One region of the Micrococcus sp. MS-ASIII-49 genome, then DNA from elsewhere that is predicted to be linked to it. Evidence: riboswitches for the same ligand, from Rfam matches in the RefSeq annotation. Region 1 holds a riboswitch; the other holds the start of a gene.
The links. Region 1 has a riboswitch for S-adenosylmethionine ahead of SJ20_RS02370 (flavin reductase family protein). Riboswitches for the same ligand answer to the same signal wherever they lie in the genome.

Region 1 (7,137 bases):
CTCCGAGCTGCTGATCCCGGGCCGCGCGGCGGCCGGCGCCCCCGTGCAGGGCTCCCCCATCTCCGGGACGGGCTCCACGCTCGTCGACGCCCGGCGGACCGAGTCCGTGCCGCTGACGACGTCGCCGATGCCGCGCGTCAGTTCGCTGGGTGAGGGCGAGTCGCTGTCCTCGCACGGCGGGCGTCGTCAGGCCTCGCAGGACCCGGCACCCGCCGCCACCGCGGGCGAGACGCCCACCGACGAGAACGAGGGCCTGCCGGCGGAGGCCGGCGAGCGGCCCGAGCGCCAGGACGGCGAGGAGGTCACCCAGCGGGGGACCACCGGCCGCGTGGAGGGCGAGCACCGCGGCGAGGGCCGCGTCGGCTGACCCGCCCCCGCAGTCACCCCCGCTTTCGAGGCGGGAAATCCACTTCACACGACGCCCCCGGGCGCCCATGAGATGGATTTCCCGCCTCGTCGCGTGAGGGGTCGTAGCCTGGGGCCGTGACCCCGCCCGCCCCCGCCGCTCGCCGCCCCTCCGCGGCCCTGCTGTGGGCGCTGCTGGCGGCCATGGGCGCCGGGCCCCTGTTCAACTACGGGGTCTCCGCGTCCTCCACGGTCGTGATGGAGCGGCTCGACGTCACCTCGGGCCAGCTCGGCACCGTGATGACGGTCGTGTTCGCGGCGGCCGCCGTCACCTCCCTCGGCCTCGGCCGGGCCGCCGACCGCCTGTCCGCCCGCGCGCAGCTGAGCATCATCTTCGGCGGCACCGCCGCGGCGCTCGTGCTCGGCGCCGTCGCCCCGTCCCTGCCCGTGCTGTACGCGGCGGCCGCCGTCGCGGGCGTCACGCAGGCCATCTCCAACCCCACCACGAACCGGATCATCCGCACCGTGGTGCCGCCGGAGAGGCGCATCGGGTGGGTCGGGGTGAAGCAGTCCGGGGTGCAGGCGGCCCAGCTGGTCGGCGGCCTGTTCTTCCCGGCCGCGTCCCTCGCCCTGGGCTGGACGGGCGCCGCGCTGGGGGCCGCGGTGCTCATCGGGGCGCTCTGGGTGCTCGCCCTGGTCGCCGCCCCGCCGCTGCCCGGGGCGCCGCCGCCGGCCACCGGCCCCGTCGGCGGGCGACGACGGCGGGACACCTCGCCCCTGCCGGCCACGGTCTGGTTCTTCGCGGCGATCGCGTTCCTCACCGGCCTGGGCATGCAGGCCACGAACACGTACCTGCCGCTGTTCGCGGTCGAGACGCTGGGGATGACGCTCGTGGCCGGCGGCGCCGCGGCGGCCGTGTCCGGGGTGGTGGGGGTGCTCTCCCGGATCGGGTGGAGTCGGCGGATGAGCTCCGGAGACCGGCCCACCACCCTGCTGACCGTGATCTGCCTGGGTGCCGTGGCCGGCGTCGTGGTGTTCCTCGCCGCGGACCTGCTGGACCTGCCGGCCCTGCTGTGGGTGGGCGCCGCGGTGCACGGCTTGACGGTGCTGGGCGCCAACGTGGTGATCAACGCGGGCCTGCTGAGCGAGGTGCCGGCCGAGCGGCTCGGCCGTGCGACCGGGGCGAACTCGATGGGCATGTACGCCGGCTTCGCCCTGGGCCCGCTGCTGATGGGCGTGCTGCGCGACGTCACGGGCGACTACCGGGCCGGCTTCGCGGTCGTCGCGGCCGGGTATCTGCTGGCCCTGGGCGTGGTGCTGCTGCTGCGTCGCCACGTGGGCCGGCGGGGCGCGGCCTGACGCGCAGGGCCAGGACGAGACCCACCGCGGAGGACCGCGCCTCAGCGACATCACCGCAGTGCAGCCCTGCGGTGATGTCGCAGCGCCGCGGTCGAACGGGCGTACGGCGGAGTGCGGCGCAGTGCGCGGGCGTGCGGGACGCACGGAAGCGCACACGACGACGCCCCCGGTCCATACGGACCGGGGGCGTCGGAAGCCGTGCGTCAGGCGAAGATCAGAGCTTCGTCACGTTGGCGGCCTGGAGGCCCTTGGGGCCGTCCTGGGTCTCGAACTCGACGCGGTCGTTCTCCTGGAGCTCCTTGAAGCCCCCGCCCTGGATGGCGGAGAAGTGCACGAACACGTCCGCGGAGTTGTCCTCGGGGGCGATGAAGCCGTAGCCCTTCTCAGCGTTGAACCACTTGACAGTACCGACAGCCATGATGGTGTCCTTTCGATGTGCCCCCGCGGTGCGGTGGCGGTGTTGGACCGCGGCCCGGATGTGGGACGCGGGTGAAGCGGCGAGACTGAACCGCTTGCCCAACACTCATCGACGCCGGCGATGCCGGGCTGACGAGCAGTGAAGATGGCGGGATACAGCTTGATCAACTTCAGGCTCCATCATTGCACGGATCTCGCCGACCGGGAACCAGGGGCCCGATTGTTCACCTGGAGTTCGCTCAGAGCGCGCGCAGGCCGTGGAAGAGATTGCGGTGCAGGGCGGCCGGGGGAGCGGCGTCCGTGTGATCCGCCAAGGCCGTCACCTCCAGCAGCACCACCGTGTGGTCGCCCGCCGGGACCTCGGCGTGCACCCGCGTCTCGAGCCAGAGCGAGGAGCCCCCGATCAGCAGGGCGTCGTGCGGGCTGCGGTGCACGTCGAGACCGGCGAAGCGGTCGCCCTCGCGGGCGGCCAGCTGACGGCACAGCGGCGTCTGGTCCGCCGCGAGCAGGGAGACGCCGATCGCCCCGGCCCGGCGCAGGCGCGGCCAGGTGCGGGAGCTGTTCTGTGCGGAGAAGGACACGAGGGCCGGCTCCCAGGAGATGCCCACGCCGAAGGACGAGGACACCATCACCTCGGGGACGTCGTCGGCGAGGCCCGCCAGCGCGACGACCCCGGTGGGGAATGCCGAGAGGCCGGAGCGGAGGTTGCCGAGGGACAGGTCGGTGTCCCACGCGGCGGTGTGGGGTTCGTGGGTCAGGGTCATGGCGCGCGTCCTCTTCCGATGACTGGCGCGGCTCCGCAGACGGCGGGAACGCGGATCGCCCGGATCCGCGGAGGCGCGGTACTTGCCCGTCGGGGTGTCCGAGGGGCCGAATCATCACCTGGAGCACCCCACTACTGCGTGAGAGGGTTGCCGTCCCGCCGGCCAGGGCCGTGAATGACGGGAACTCGTGATTCTGGGGATCAGCCTACGGAGGGGTCCGTGGGGTGGTCAAAGCGCGGCGGTCGCGCGGCGTCATCCGAGCTGCCCGATGTGATGCTTGACACACCGCGCATCGCCAGCCAGGATCAAGCCACTCGAGAGGGGGGCTCGAGACCGCAGCCCGCGGCCCCGCAATCGGTTCTCTGAGAGGGATCGGATCATGCGGATGGACATCGAGAAGAAGCGTGCGGCATTGTCGGCCGCCGTGGTCGTCGCGGCTCTCCTCGGTATCGCCATCTCGGGATGCTCCGCTTCCCCGGGCAGCGTCTCCTCCACCGCGAAGGCATCCACCGCTGCGGCGTCCTCCGTCACCGTGACGTCAGCGGCCCCCTCGGCAACCCGGTCGGCCTCCGCCACCGGTTCGTCCGCGTCGTCACCCGCCGGTGAAGAAGCACTCCCCGCCGCGCTGTTCGAGGAGGACGGGATGACGTTGGTCGAGTACACGCGCCGGCATCCGGATGCGGACCATCTCGACCCGGAGAAGGAGTCCGTCCTGGAGGAGGCGGTCGGGACGGGCACACAGCAGATCACCGTGGACGCTCAACAGGGTGCGGTCCTTCGGGTCATCGTGCTGTGTCCTTCGGATGCCACCGGTGAGACGGAGATCCTGACCTCACGGGGTGGCGGGGGAACGAAGACCTGGATGGCCGGATCGGAGGCGCTGTGCGGCGGCTGGTCGGCGGCGACTCCCCCCGTGGATGAGGCGGGGCCGATGACGTTCACCGTCACGGTGGACAACGACAAGCCGTTCCGGATGGTGCTGACCGCACCCTCCGCATGAGGCCGCCATCACGACGGCGGATGACGGCGCGGGGAGGACGGAGGCGCTCAGCGTCGGTCGCGGCCGCGCAGCGCGTCCAGCTGCCGGCGGTCCCGTTTGGTGGGCCGGCCCGCGCCCCGCTCGCGGTACGGCACCGCGAGCAGCTCACGCGGCACGGGCGGCGGGGAGTGGTCCACGTACTGCTGCCGGGCCACGGGGGCGCCCACCCGCTTGGCGATCAGCCCCGTGACCTCCAGGATCCGCTCGCGTCCGTCCTGGCGCACCCGCACCCGGTTCCCGACGACGACGGGCGTCGCCGCCTTCACGGGCTCGCCGTCGATGCGCACGTGGCCTGCGCGCACGGCCGCCGTGGCCGCCGACCTGGTCTTGTACAGCCGCACGGCCCACAGCCACGCGTCGATGCGGACGCCGCTCACGCCCGCCCCCTCACGCGAAGCGGGCGCGGATCGCGGCGCCGTGCGCGGGCAGGCGCTCGTCCTCGGCCAGCACGCCGATCCCGTCCGCGACCTCCTTGAGCCCGGTCTCCGTGTAGCGGATGCGCTGCTGCAGGCGCAGGAACGTCACCGTGTTCAGACCGGAGGAGTGCCGGGCCGTCCCCGAGGTGGGGAGCACATGGTTGGACCCGGCCGAGTAGTCGCCCAGCGGCACGGGGGCGTGCGGGCCCACGAACACGGCGCCGGCGTTGCGGATGCGCCCCACGAGGGCCTCGGGGTCGCGCGTCTGGATCTCGAGGTGCTCGGTGGCGTAGCGGTCGGAGACCTCCACGGCCTGGTCCATGTCCCGCACCAGCAGCACGCCGGACTGGGGGCCGGTGAGGGCCTCGCGGATCTGATCCTCGTGGAACGCCCCGGGCACCTGCGCCTCGATCGCCGCCAGCACGTCCCGGAGCAGGTCCTCGGAGTCCGTGATGAGCACGGAGGCGGCCAGCGGGTCGTGCTCGGACTGGCTGATCAGGTCCGCGGCCACCCAGTCGGCGCGGGCGGTGCCGTCCGCGATCACGGCGATCTCGCTCGGCCCGGCCTCGGCGTCCACGCCGATCACGCCCTGCAGGGCGCGCTTCGCGGCGGCCACGTACACGTTGCCGGGCCCCGTCACCAGGTCGACGGGCGCGCAGAGCCACCCGCCGTCGTCGTCCTGGACGCCGTGCGCCAGCATGGCCACGGCCTGGGCGCCGCCGGCCGCGTAGACCTCGTCCACGCCGAGCAGCGCGCACGCGGCGAGCACGGTGGGGTGGGGCAGGCCGCCGTGGTCCCGCTGCGGGGGTGAGGTCACCGCGAGGCTCCCCACGCCGGCGGCCTGCGCGGGCACCACGTTCATCACCACCGAGGAGGGGTACACGGCGCGGCCGCCGGGCACGTACAGGCCCACGCGGCCCACGGGGATCCAGTGGTTCTCCACGACGGCGCCCTCGCCGAGCTCGACCGTGGAGTCCTGGGGGTGCTGGGCGGCGTGCACGAGCCGGGCCCGGCGGATCGACTCCTCCAGGGCGGCACGCACCCGCGGGTCGAGCCCGGCCAGGGCGGCCTCGAGCGCCTCCCCGGGCACGCGCAGGGCCGGCGGACGGACACCGTCGAACCGCTCGGCCAGGTCCAGCAGGGTCTGCTCGCCGCCGTGGCGGACCTGCTCGATGATCGGGGCGACCGCCGGCACCACGGAGGACACGTCCACGTTCGCCCGCGGGATGATGCGGGACAGGTCCGCGGTGGCGGTGTCGAGCGGGCGCAGGTCGGTGACGGAGAGCACGGATTCCTCCAGGGGGGCGGCGGCGGGCCGGCGGGACGGGGCGCGACGACGGCCGGGCCCGGACCGCGCGGACGGTCAGGCTCCATTGTGCTCTTCTCCGGGGTGCGTCCGGGGGCGGGTGTCAGACTGTCGTCATGGTCTTCCCCGCGCTGCCCGCCCTCGCGACCCCGCCCTCGCGACCCCGCCCCTGCTGACCGCCCTGGACCGCCTCCTGGCGGGCGAGACCGTGCCGTCCGGGGTGGAGGGGGACATCCAGGACGGGGCGGCCGCCACCACCCGGGCCTTCGGCGTGGAATGGGGGACGCTGCTGACCGTGCTGATGGCGTTCGCGATCGGCGCGGCGGTCGTGTACCTGGCCCTGCAGGTGGCACGCGTCGTGCTCGTGCGCCGCCCCGCGTTCCAGCACGGCGCCGCACGGCTGAGCCTGCCGGCCGCCGTCGCCGCCGGCCTGCTGGCCTCCCGGATCTGGCTCGGGGTCATGGCCGAGGAGCAGACCTGGTACCGGCCGGCGTCGTTCCTCTTGCTCATCGCCGTGGCCGCGGCGGGCGCGTGGGCTGCGTGGCGCCTGGTCGGCGTGATCGAGGCGGGGATCCTCGGCCGCTACCAGGAGACCGGCGTCGAGCACCGCCGCGAGCGACGCATCCGCACGCAGACCATCCTGATCCGACGCATCCTCAACGCGGTGATCGTGGTGGTGGCCGTCGCCGTGGTCCTGCTGGGGGTGCCCGAGGTGCGCTCGCTCGGGGCCGGCCTGCTCGCCTCCGCCGGTGTGATCTCGGTGATCGCCGGCCTGGCCGTGCAGTCCACGCTGACCAACGTGTTCGCCGGATTCCAGCTCGCCTTCACGGACGCGATCCGGGTGGGCGACGTGGTGGACATGGAGGGCGTGTTCGGCACCGTCGAGGAGATCACCCTGTCCAACGTGGTGCTCAAGCTCTGGGACGGCCGCCGCATGGTCTACCCGTCCTCGCACTTCACCACCCAGCCGTTCGAGAACTGGACGCGGGTGGGCGCCGAGGTCTCCGGCGTCGTGGAGCTGGACGTGGACTGGCGCGTGCCCATGGACGCGCTGCGCGCACGACTCACCCAGCTGCTCGAGTCCACGGACCTGTGGGACGGGCGCGAGCACGCGCTGCAGGTGACCGACGCGACCGGCGGCGTCGTGCGCATCCGCGCCGTGGTCTCCGCCCGCAACTCCGGCGACCTCTGGGACCTGCGCTGCCTCGTGCGCGAGGACCTCGTGGCCTTCCTGCGCCACGAGCACCCCGAGGGCATCGTGGTGCAGCGCATGGTGGACCGGCACCCCGCCCACGACGACGCGGCGCCCGCCTCCGAGGGATCCGACGCGGAGGCCCGCGGTGGCGACCGGACGGGTGAGCCGGGCCCGGACGGCTCCGGGGTGGCGGCCCGCGAGCCGCGCCCGCGCACCGCGCCGCTGCCGCGCGTCGACGGCGCCGATCCGCGCCCGGACACCCTCACCACACCGCTGACCCGCGTGGGCGACCACTC
Region 2 (7,137 bases), on a different contig from region 1:
GTGCGGTAGGTGGTGTGGGCGATGCGCCGGGCGATGCCCAGGCCGGCCACGGGGCCGGGGCCGGGGTAGTAGTCGCCGCCCTGGAAGTCCGGGTCGAGGCGGATGGCCGCGGTCTGCGCCTGCCCCCACGCGATCTGGTCGGCGGAGGAGGCCGCGGTGGCGGCCAGCACGCCCACCCCGGCGACGCGCGCGGGGTGGGTCGCGGCCCACTCGAGGGCGCGAGCCCCGCCCATCGATCCGCCGATCACGGCACGCCAGGCGCCGATCCCGAGGTGGTCGGCCAGGCGCCGCTCGGCCTCGACCGCGTCCCGCAGCGTGAGGAACGGGAACCGGGAGCCCCAGGGCCGCCCGTCGGGCGCGGGCGTCGAGGGCCCGGTGGAGCCGTGGCAGCCGCCGATCATGGCGGGGGCGACCACGAACCACCGGTCCGTGTCCACGGCGCGGCCCGGGCCGACGAGGGCGTCCCACCAGCCCGGCGTCGGGTCCTCCTCGTGCGCGGCCACGTGCGCGTCGCCGGTGAGGGCGTGCAGCACGAGCACGGCGTTGGAGCCGTCGGCGGCGAGGGTGCCCCAGGTCTCGTAGGTCAGCTCGACGTCGGGCAGCAGCCCGCCGGTCTCGGTGTGCAGCTCGCCGACCCGCAGGCGGTGGCGGCCGCCGCGGGGCAGCGCGGTGCGCGACGGACGCGTGGCGACGGCGGTCATGCCCGCTCCCCCGCGTCGTCGTCGCCGCGGCGGGCGGCGGCCGCGAAGCCGCGTTCGAGGTCGGCGAGGATGTCCTCGATGTCCTCCACGCCGAGCGAGAGCCGCACCAGGCCGGGGGTGACGCCGGCGGCGCGCTGCTCGTCGTCGGTGAGCTGGGAGTGGGTGGTGGAGGCCGGGTGCACCACGAGCGAGCGGACGTCGCCGATGTTGGCCACGTGGTGGTGCAGGGTGAGCCCGTCCACGAACGCGGCCCCGGCCTCGCGGCCGCCCGCGATCTCGAAGGAGACGAACGCGCCCGCGCCCTTCGGCAGGTAGCGCTGGGCCCGCTCGTGCCACGGGCTGGACTCCAGGCCGGCGTAGACCACGTGCTCGGCGTCGTCGCGACCCTCCAGCCAGCGCGCCACCGCGGCCGCGTTGGCCACCTGCCGCTCCATGCGCAGGGACAGGGTCTCCAGGCCGAGGTTCACCAGGAACGCGTTGAACGGGGAGATGGCCGAGCCGTAGTCGCGCAGCAGCTGCACGCGCGCCTTGAGGATGAAGGCCAGGTTGGCGCCGAGCGGCGAGCCCACCCCGAGGTCCCGCGCGTAGACGAGGCCGTGGTAGGACTCGTCCGGCTCGTTGAAGCCGGGGTACCGCTCGGCGTGCTGCGCGTAGTCGAACGTGCCGGCGTCGACGATCACGCCCGCGATGGCCGCGGCGTGCCCGCCGAGGTACTTCGTGGCGGAGTGGGTGACGACGTCGGCGCCGTGCTCGATGGGCCGCAGCAGGTACGGGGTGGCCAGCGTGTTGTCCACGATCAGCGGCACGCCGGCCTCGTGGGCGGCGTCGGCGACGGCGCGCACGTCCAGGACGTCCCCGCGCGGGTTGCCGAGGGTCTCGCCGAAGAACGCCGTGGTGTTCGGCCGGACGGCGGCGCGCCAGGACTCGAGGTCGTCCGGGTCGGTCACGAACGTCGTCTCGACGCCGACCTTGGCGAGGGTGTGCTTGAACAGGTTCTGCGTGCCGCCGTAGAGGCTGGCCGAGGCGACCACGTGGTCGCCGGCGCCGGCGAGGTTGAGGATCGCGAACGTCGTCGCCGCCTGACCGGAGGCCAGCAGCAGCGCGCCCACACCGCCCTCGAGCGCGGCGATCTTCTCCTCCACCGGGCCCTGCGTCGGGTTGCCGATGCGGGTGTAGAGCGGGTCGAGGTCCTTGAGCGCGAACCGGTCCGCGGCCACCTGGGCGGACGGGAAGTCGTACGAGGTGGTCTGGAAGATCGGCAGGGCGGTCGCACCGAAGGCGTGCTGGCCGACGGCGACGCCTGCGTGGACCTGCGCGGTGGAGAAGCCCCAGGCGTCGGGGGTCGGGGTGGTCTGGTCGGTCATGGCGGACCCTCCTGAGGGGTTCAGGGGCCGGACCCGGCCGCCCCGCCCGCCGGCCGACGTGCCGATCCGGGAACCGGCGTCGTCGAGGTGCCGGAGATGACCCGGCGCCGTCGAGAGGGGCCGTGGGATCGGCCCGCGCTTGCCGGCGTCCGTTGTGGGGCCGGCCTGGTCGTCACCCGGGGCACCCCACCGCGGAAGGAGGGTTGCCGGTCAGCATGCCGGGGCCTGTTGCTGACTCTCGTGACCGTGCCTCCGAGTGTAGCCCGCCGCCCCGCCACGATTTCGTCACGCGTGTCACCCGCGGATACGCTCTCCGCACGGGGCGCCCGACCCGTCAAGGGCTCGACGCCCCGCGACTCGCACCAGGTCAACCCCCGGGGCAGCCCGGGAACGGAGAGGAACAGCGCAGTGCACACCTGTCGCATGGACCACGTGTCCTACGCCGCCGGCCCCGAGGGCCTGGACGCCACGGTCGCCCGCATCGCCGAGACGCTGGGCATCGAGCGGATCAAGGGCGGTGTCCACCCCCGCTTCGGCACGCAGAACGCCCTGTTCCCCATGGCGGGCAGGCAGTATCTGGAGGTCGTCGAGGCCCTGGACCACCCGGCCTCCCTCAGCGCGCCGTTCGGCCAGCTCGTGCGCGCCCGCACCGAGCAGGGCGGCGGCTGGATGAGCTGGGCGGTGGCCACCACGGACATCGGCCGGTTCGAGCGCCGCCTCGGCCGTGAGGCCGTCCCCGGCAACCGTCGCTTCCCGGACGGCCGGGAGCTGTCCTGGCGGCAGATCGGCGTCAAGGGAACCCTCGCGGACCCGCAGCTGCCGTTCATCCTGCGCTGGGCCGACGGTCAGGAGGACATGCACCCCTCGCAGGCGGCCGAGCCGCAGGCCACCATCGAGCGCCTGAACATCGCCGGCTCCCCCGAGCGCCTCGCCGAGTGGCTCGGCGACGACGAGGACGGCCAGGTCCAGGACGTGAACATCGAGTACGTCGCGCCCTCCGGCACCCCGGGCATCGTCTCGGTCACCTTCCGCACCCCGAAGGGCGAGGTCACGCTCTGAGCGCGGAGGCGGGGCCGCTCAGCCGAGCAGCCCCGCCCGCGCCAGCAGCGGGTAGCCGAGGAACCCGACGGCGTCCAGCAGCGCGTGCGCGATGACCAGCGGCATCACCCGGCGCACCCGCAGGAACACGAGCGCGAACACCACGCCCATCAGGGCGTTGCCCACGCCCGGCCCGATCCCCTGGTACAGGTGGTACGCCCCGCGCAGCAGCGCGAGGGCGAGCACCACGACGGCCGCGCGGGTCGGCAGGTACAGCCCCTCGGCGCTCACCCACGACGACGGCACGGCCGGCGCCGGATCGTGCGCCAGGCCCGCGGCGCGCAGCCGCTGCAGATACCCGAGCCGGTCGACGAGCCAGGCGCCCACGATGACCTCCTCCAGCAGTCCGTGCCGCAGCGCGGAGAGCAGCAGGACCGGCACCTGGTACCAGCTCTCCCCGAGCGCCGAGCCGACGATCGCCGTCGTGAGGCCCAGGGCCCGGCCGGCGGCGTAGACGCCGAGCGTGCCCAACCCGATGGCCGCGAACAGGCCCAGGCCCCAGGCCAGGTCGCGGCCGGGGCGGCGCAGGTCGAGGCCGAGCACCCGGAACGGGTTCCGGCCGCGCAGGTGCATCAGGTGCAGCACGAGGGCCACCGGCACGAGCGCGAACCCGATGCCGAGCAGCTGATAGGTCAGGTCGAAGGCCCAGCGGTCGGCCAGGGCCGGGTTGAGGACGGTGGTCTGCTCCCCCAGCGGGGCCTGGGTGGCCTTGTCGATGAGCTGGACGATCGCGTAGACCGCCGACTTCCCCAGGGAGAGGCCGAGGACGATCGCGATCTCCCACCGCACCGTGCGCGCCGAGGGGGCGGGCAGCGCGGGGGCGGGTCGGACGGCCGGGACGGCCGGGGAGCGGGACGTGCGCGGGGTGGCGGGCATGCCCCCAGTATCCGCCGCCCCTCTGCCCCCGGGCGCTTTCGAACGTGAGGTGGGGCCTATCTCCCGTTCGAAAGTCCCCATTCCCCCGATATCGCGTTCGAAAGTCCGGGAGGCGGGCGGCGGGAGGGTTAGCGTGGTCGTGTGGTCTCCCCGCCTGCCCCCAGCGAGCTCGAGCTGGTCCACCGCGCCCTGCAGCACCTCCGCCCCGGCCTCGACCCCGCTCTCGCCCGCCGGCTCCGCACAGCCGACTGGGCCGCGGCGTCCGTGGAGGAGGGCGGGCAGTTCCACCGCGTGCTCGTGCTCGAGGACGTCGGCGTCCTCCGGATGACGCGGGCCCACGAGGTGGGGGCCGCCCCGGCCGCGCGGTGGGCGCCCGAGCGGGACCCCGCGGCGCACCTGCCCCGGCGCCTGGCCCTCCTCGACGGACTCGCCGCGGCCCTGGCCGAGCGCCGCGTGCCGTGGGCCGTCCCGGTCGCCCTCTCGGATCCCGTCTCCGCGGGCCCGGGCGCCGCGGTGCTGCAGCGCTTCCTCCCGGGCGGCCCGCACCCGCCGCACGAAGGCGATCCGGACGTGCTGCGCGGCGTCCTCGACGACCTCGCCGCCGTGGACGTCACCGACCCGCGGATCGCCCCGCACCTCGGCCGCCCGTTCGCCTTCCGCGGCCCGTGGACGCCGGAGCGCGCCCGGCACGTCGCGGCGCTGCCGGGGGCGGTCGCCGCGCGCCTGGGCGCGTGGGAGGGCCACGACGTCGACACGCGGCTGGGCGCCGAGGCGTGGCCGGACGCGGTGGCCGCCCTCGCGGACACGGTGACGACGTGGACCGCCGCGCCGCCCGTGCCGCCGTCGCTCGTGCACGGCGACCTGGCCGGGCACAACATGCGCTGGCGCGCCGTGCCCGAGGACGAGGACCCGCGCGCCCCGCTGCGCTGGGCGCTGGCCGGGGTGCTGGACTGGGACCTCGCGTGCGCGTGGGACCCCGCCCTCAACGTCGCCTACCTGGCGCTGTGGCACGGCGAGGAGAAGGTGCCCGACCTGGCCCGGGACGCGGCCGAGGCGCGCCGGGCCCGCGTGTGGCTCGGGGCGATGGCCCTGGAGACGCTCGACGACGCGGCGGCCCGGGACGCGATCGTCGGCGGGCTGGCCGCGGGGTCCTGGCGGCGCCTGCTGCGCAAGACCCTGCCCCGCGTGGCGCGAGCCCTCACCGCCCTGGACAGCTGAGGGCCCGCGCGGTCGTCAGGACACGCCCAGGCGCTCCAGGACGATCTCGCGGACGCGGCCGGCGTCGGCCTGCCCGCGGGTGGCCTTCATGACCGGGCCGATGAGGGCGCCGACGGCGGCCATCTTGCCGCCCTTGATCTTCTCGGCCACGTCCGGGTTGGCGGCGATCGCGGCGTCGATGGCCTCCGTGAGCGCGCCGTCGTCGGACACCACGGCCAGGCCCTTCGCCGAGACGACATCCTTCGGGGCGCCCTCGCCGTCGGCCACCAGGCCGAGCACCTGCTTGGCGATCTTGTCGTTGATCGTCTTCGCGGTGATCAGCTCCTCGACCTCCACCACGTGTGCCGGGGTGATCCCCAGCTCGGCGACGGCGACCTCGCGGGCGTTCGCCAGGCGGGCGATCTCGCCCATCCACCACTTGCGGGCGGCCGCCGCGGAGGCGCCGGCCTCCACGGTCGCGACGATCTCGTCCAGGACGCCGGCGTTGACGACGTCGCGGAACTCCTCGTCCGAGAAGCCCCACTCGGCCTTGAGCCGCTTGTTCCGCACGGCCGGCAGCTCGGGCATGGCCGCGCGCACGCGCTCGACCCACGCGGCGTCCACGTGCACGGGCACGAGGTCCGGCTCGGGGAAGTACCGGTAGTCGTCCGCGTCCGACTTCGGGCGGCCCGAGGTGGTGCTGCGGGTGTCCTCGTGCCAGTGGCGGGTCTCCTGCGTCACGGTGCCGCCCGCGGCGAGCACCGCGGCCTGGCGCTGGATCTCGTGGGTGACCGCGTGCTGCACGGCGCGCGTGGAGTTCACGTTCTTCGTCTCGGTGCGGGTGCCGAACTCGGTGGCGCCCTTGGGCATCAGCGAGACGTTCGCGTCGCAGCGGACGTTGCCGCGCTCCATCCGCGCGTCGGAGATGTCGATGGCCTGCACGATGTCCCGGATCGCGGTGACGTAGGCGCGGGCCAGCTCGGGGGCCCGCGCACCGGCGCCGACGATCGGCTTGGTGACGATCTCGATGAGCGGCACGCCCGCACGGTTGTAGTCGACGAGGGACGCGGAGGCGCCCTGGATCCGCCCGGAGCCGCCCACGTGGGTGAGCTTGCCGGCGTCGTCCTCGAGGTGCGCGCGCTCGATCTCCACGCGGAAGACCTCACCGTCCTCCAACTCGACGTCCAGGTGGCCGTCGAAGACGATCGGCTCGTCGTACTGGGAGGTCTGGAAGTTCTTCGGCGTGTCCGGGTAGAAGTAGTTCTTCCGCGCGAACCGGCAGGTCTCGGCGACCTGCGCGTCCAGGGCCACGCCCAGGCGGATCGCGTACTCCACGACCTCGCGGTTGAGCACCGGCAGGGTGCCGGGCAGGCCGAGGTCGAGCGGGGTCACGTTGGTGTTCGGCTCGTCGCCGAACGCGTTGGGCGCCGAGGAGAAGATCTTCGTGGCGGTGTTCAGCTCCACGTGCACCTCGAAGCCCAGCACGGGGTCGAAGCGCTCCATCGCCTCCGCGAAGTCCATGGTCTGCTCTGCGTGGCTCATGCCCGGCCTCCTGCCGTGGTCGCGGTGGTGGCGCGCTGCGCGCCCTTCTCCAGCTCGGGGGCCTCGGCCCACACCGGCCCGCCCCGGCGCTCCCCGACGAGGCGTTCGAGCGCGGCGCCGGCCTCGTACAGGCGGGCGTCCTCGCGCGCGGGCGCCATCAGCTGCAGGCCGTAGGGCAGCCCGTCGACGACGCCGCCCGGCACGGACATGCCCGGGACGCCGGCGAGGTTGGCCGGGATGGTGGCCAGGTCGTTGACGTACATGGTCATCGGGTCGTCCGTCTTGGCGCCCAGCTCGAACGCCGGGGTCGGCGCGGTGGGCGTGAGGAGGACGTCCACCCGCTCGAAGGCGCGGGCGAA

Region 2: linked by a shared signal. The riboswitch ahead of SJ20_RS09165 (O-acetylhomoserine aminocarboxypropyltransferase/cysteine synthase family protein) and the one ahead of SJ20_RS02370 (flavin reductase family protein) in region 1 are both predicted to bind S-adenosylmethionine.

What each region holds. Positions count from the first base shown of each region.
Region 1 covers NZ_JXSP01000032.1:11,094-18,230, forward strand. Annotated here, with positions in the region: gene SJ20_RS02355 (FMN-binding glutamate synthase family protein) at 1-367, shown strand, start outside; gene SJ20_RS02360 (MFS transporter) at 484-1,704, shown strand; gene SJ20_RS02365 (cold-shock protein) at 1,919-2,122, opposite strand; gene SJ20_RS02370 (flavin reductase family protein) at 2,361-2,885, opposite strand; SAM riboswitch class IV at 2,959-3,078, opposite strand; gene SJ20_RS12120 (hypothetical protein) at 3,271-3,885, shown strand; gene SJ20_RS02380 (RNA-binding S4 domain-containing protein) at 3,933-4,301, opposite strand; gene hisD (histidinol dehydrogenase) at 4,312-5,628, opposite strand; gene SJ20_RS02390 (mechanosensitive ion channel family protein) at 5,867-7,137, shown strand, end outside.
Region 2 covers NZ_JXSP01000130.1:16,764-23,900, forward strand. Annotated here, with positions in the region: gene SJ20_RS09160 (homoserine O-acetyltransferase) at 1-701, opposite strand, end outside; gene SJ20_RS09165 (O-acetylhomoserine aminocarboxypropyltransferase/cysteine synthase family protein) at 698-2,065, opposite strand; SAM riboswitch class IV at 2,196-2,311, opposite strand; gene SJ20_RS09170 (VOC family protein) at 2,489-3,124, shown strand; gene SJ20_RS09175 (CPBP family intramembrane glutamic endopeptidase) at 3,143-4,039, opposite strand; gene SJ20_RS09180 (phosphotransferase) at 4,181-5,257, shown strand; gene gatB (Asp-tRNA(Asn)/Glu-tRNA(Gln) amidotransferase subunit GatB) at 5,273-6,778, opposite strand; gene gatA (Asp-tRNA(Asn)/Glu-tRNA(Gln) amidotransferase subunit GatA) at 6,775-7,137, opposite strand, start outside.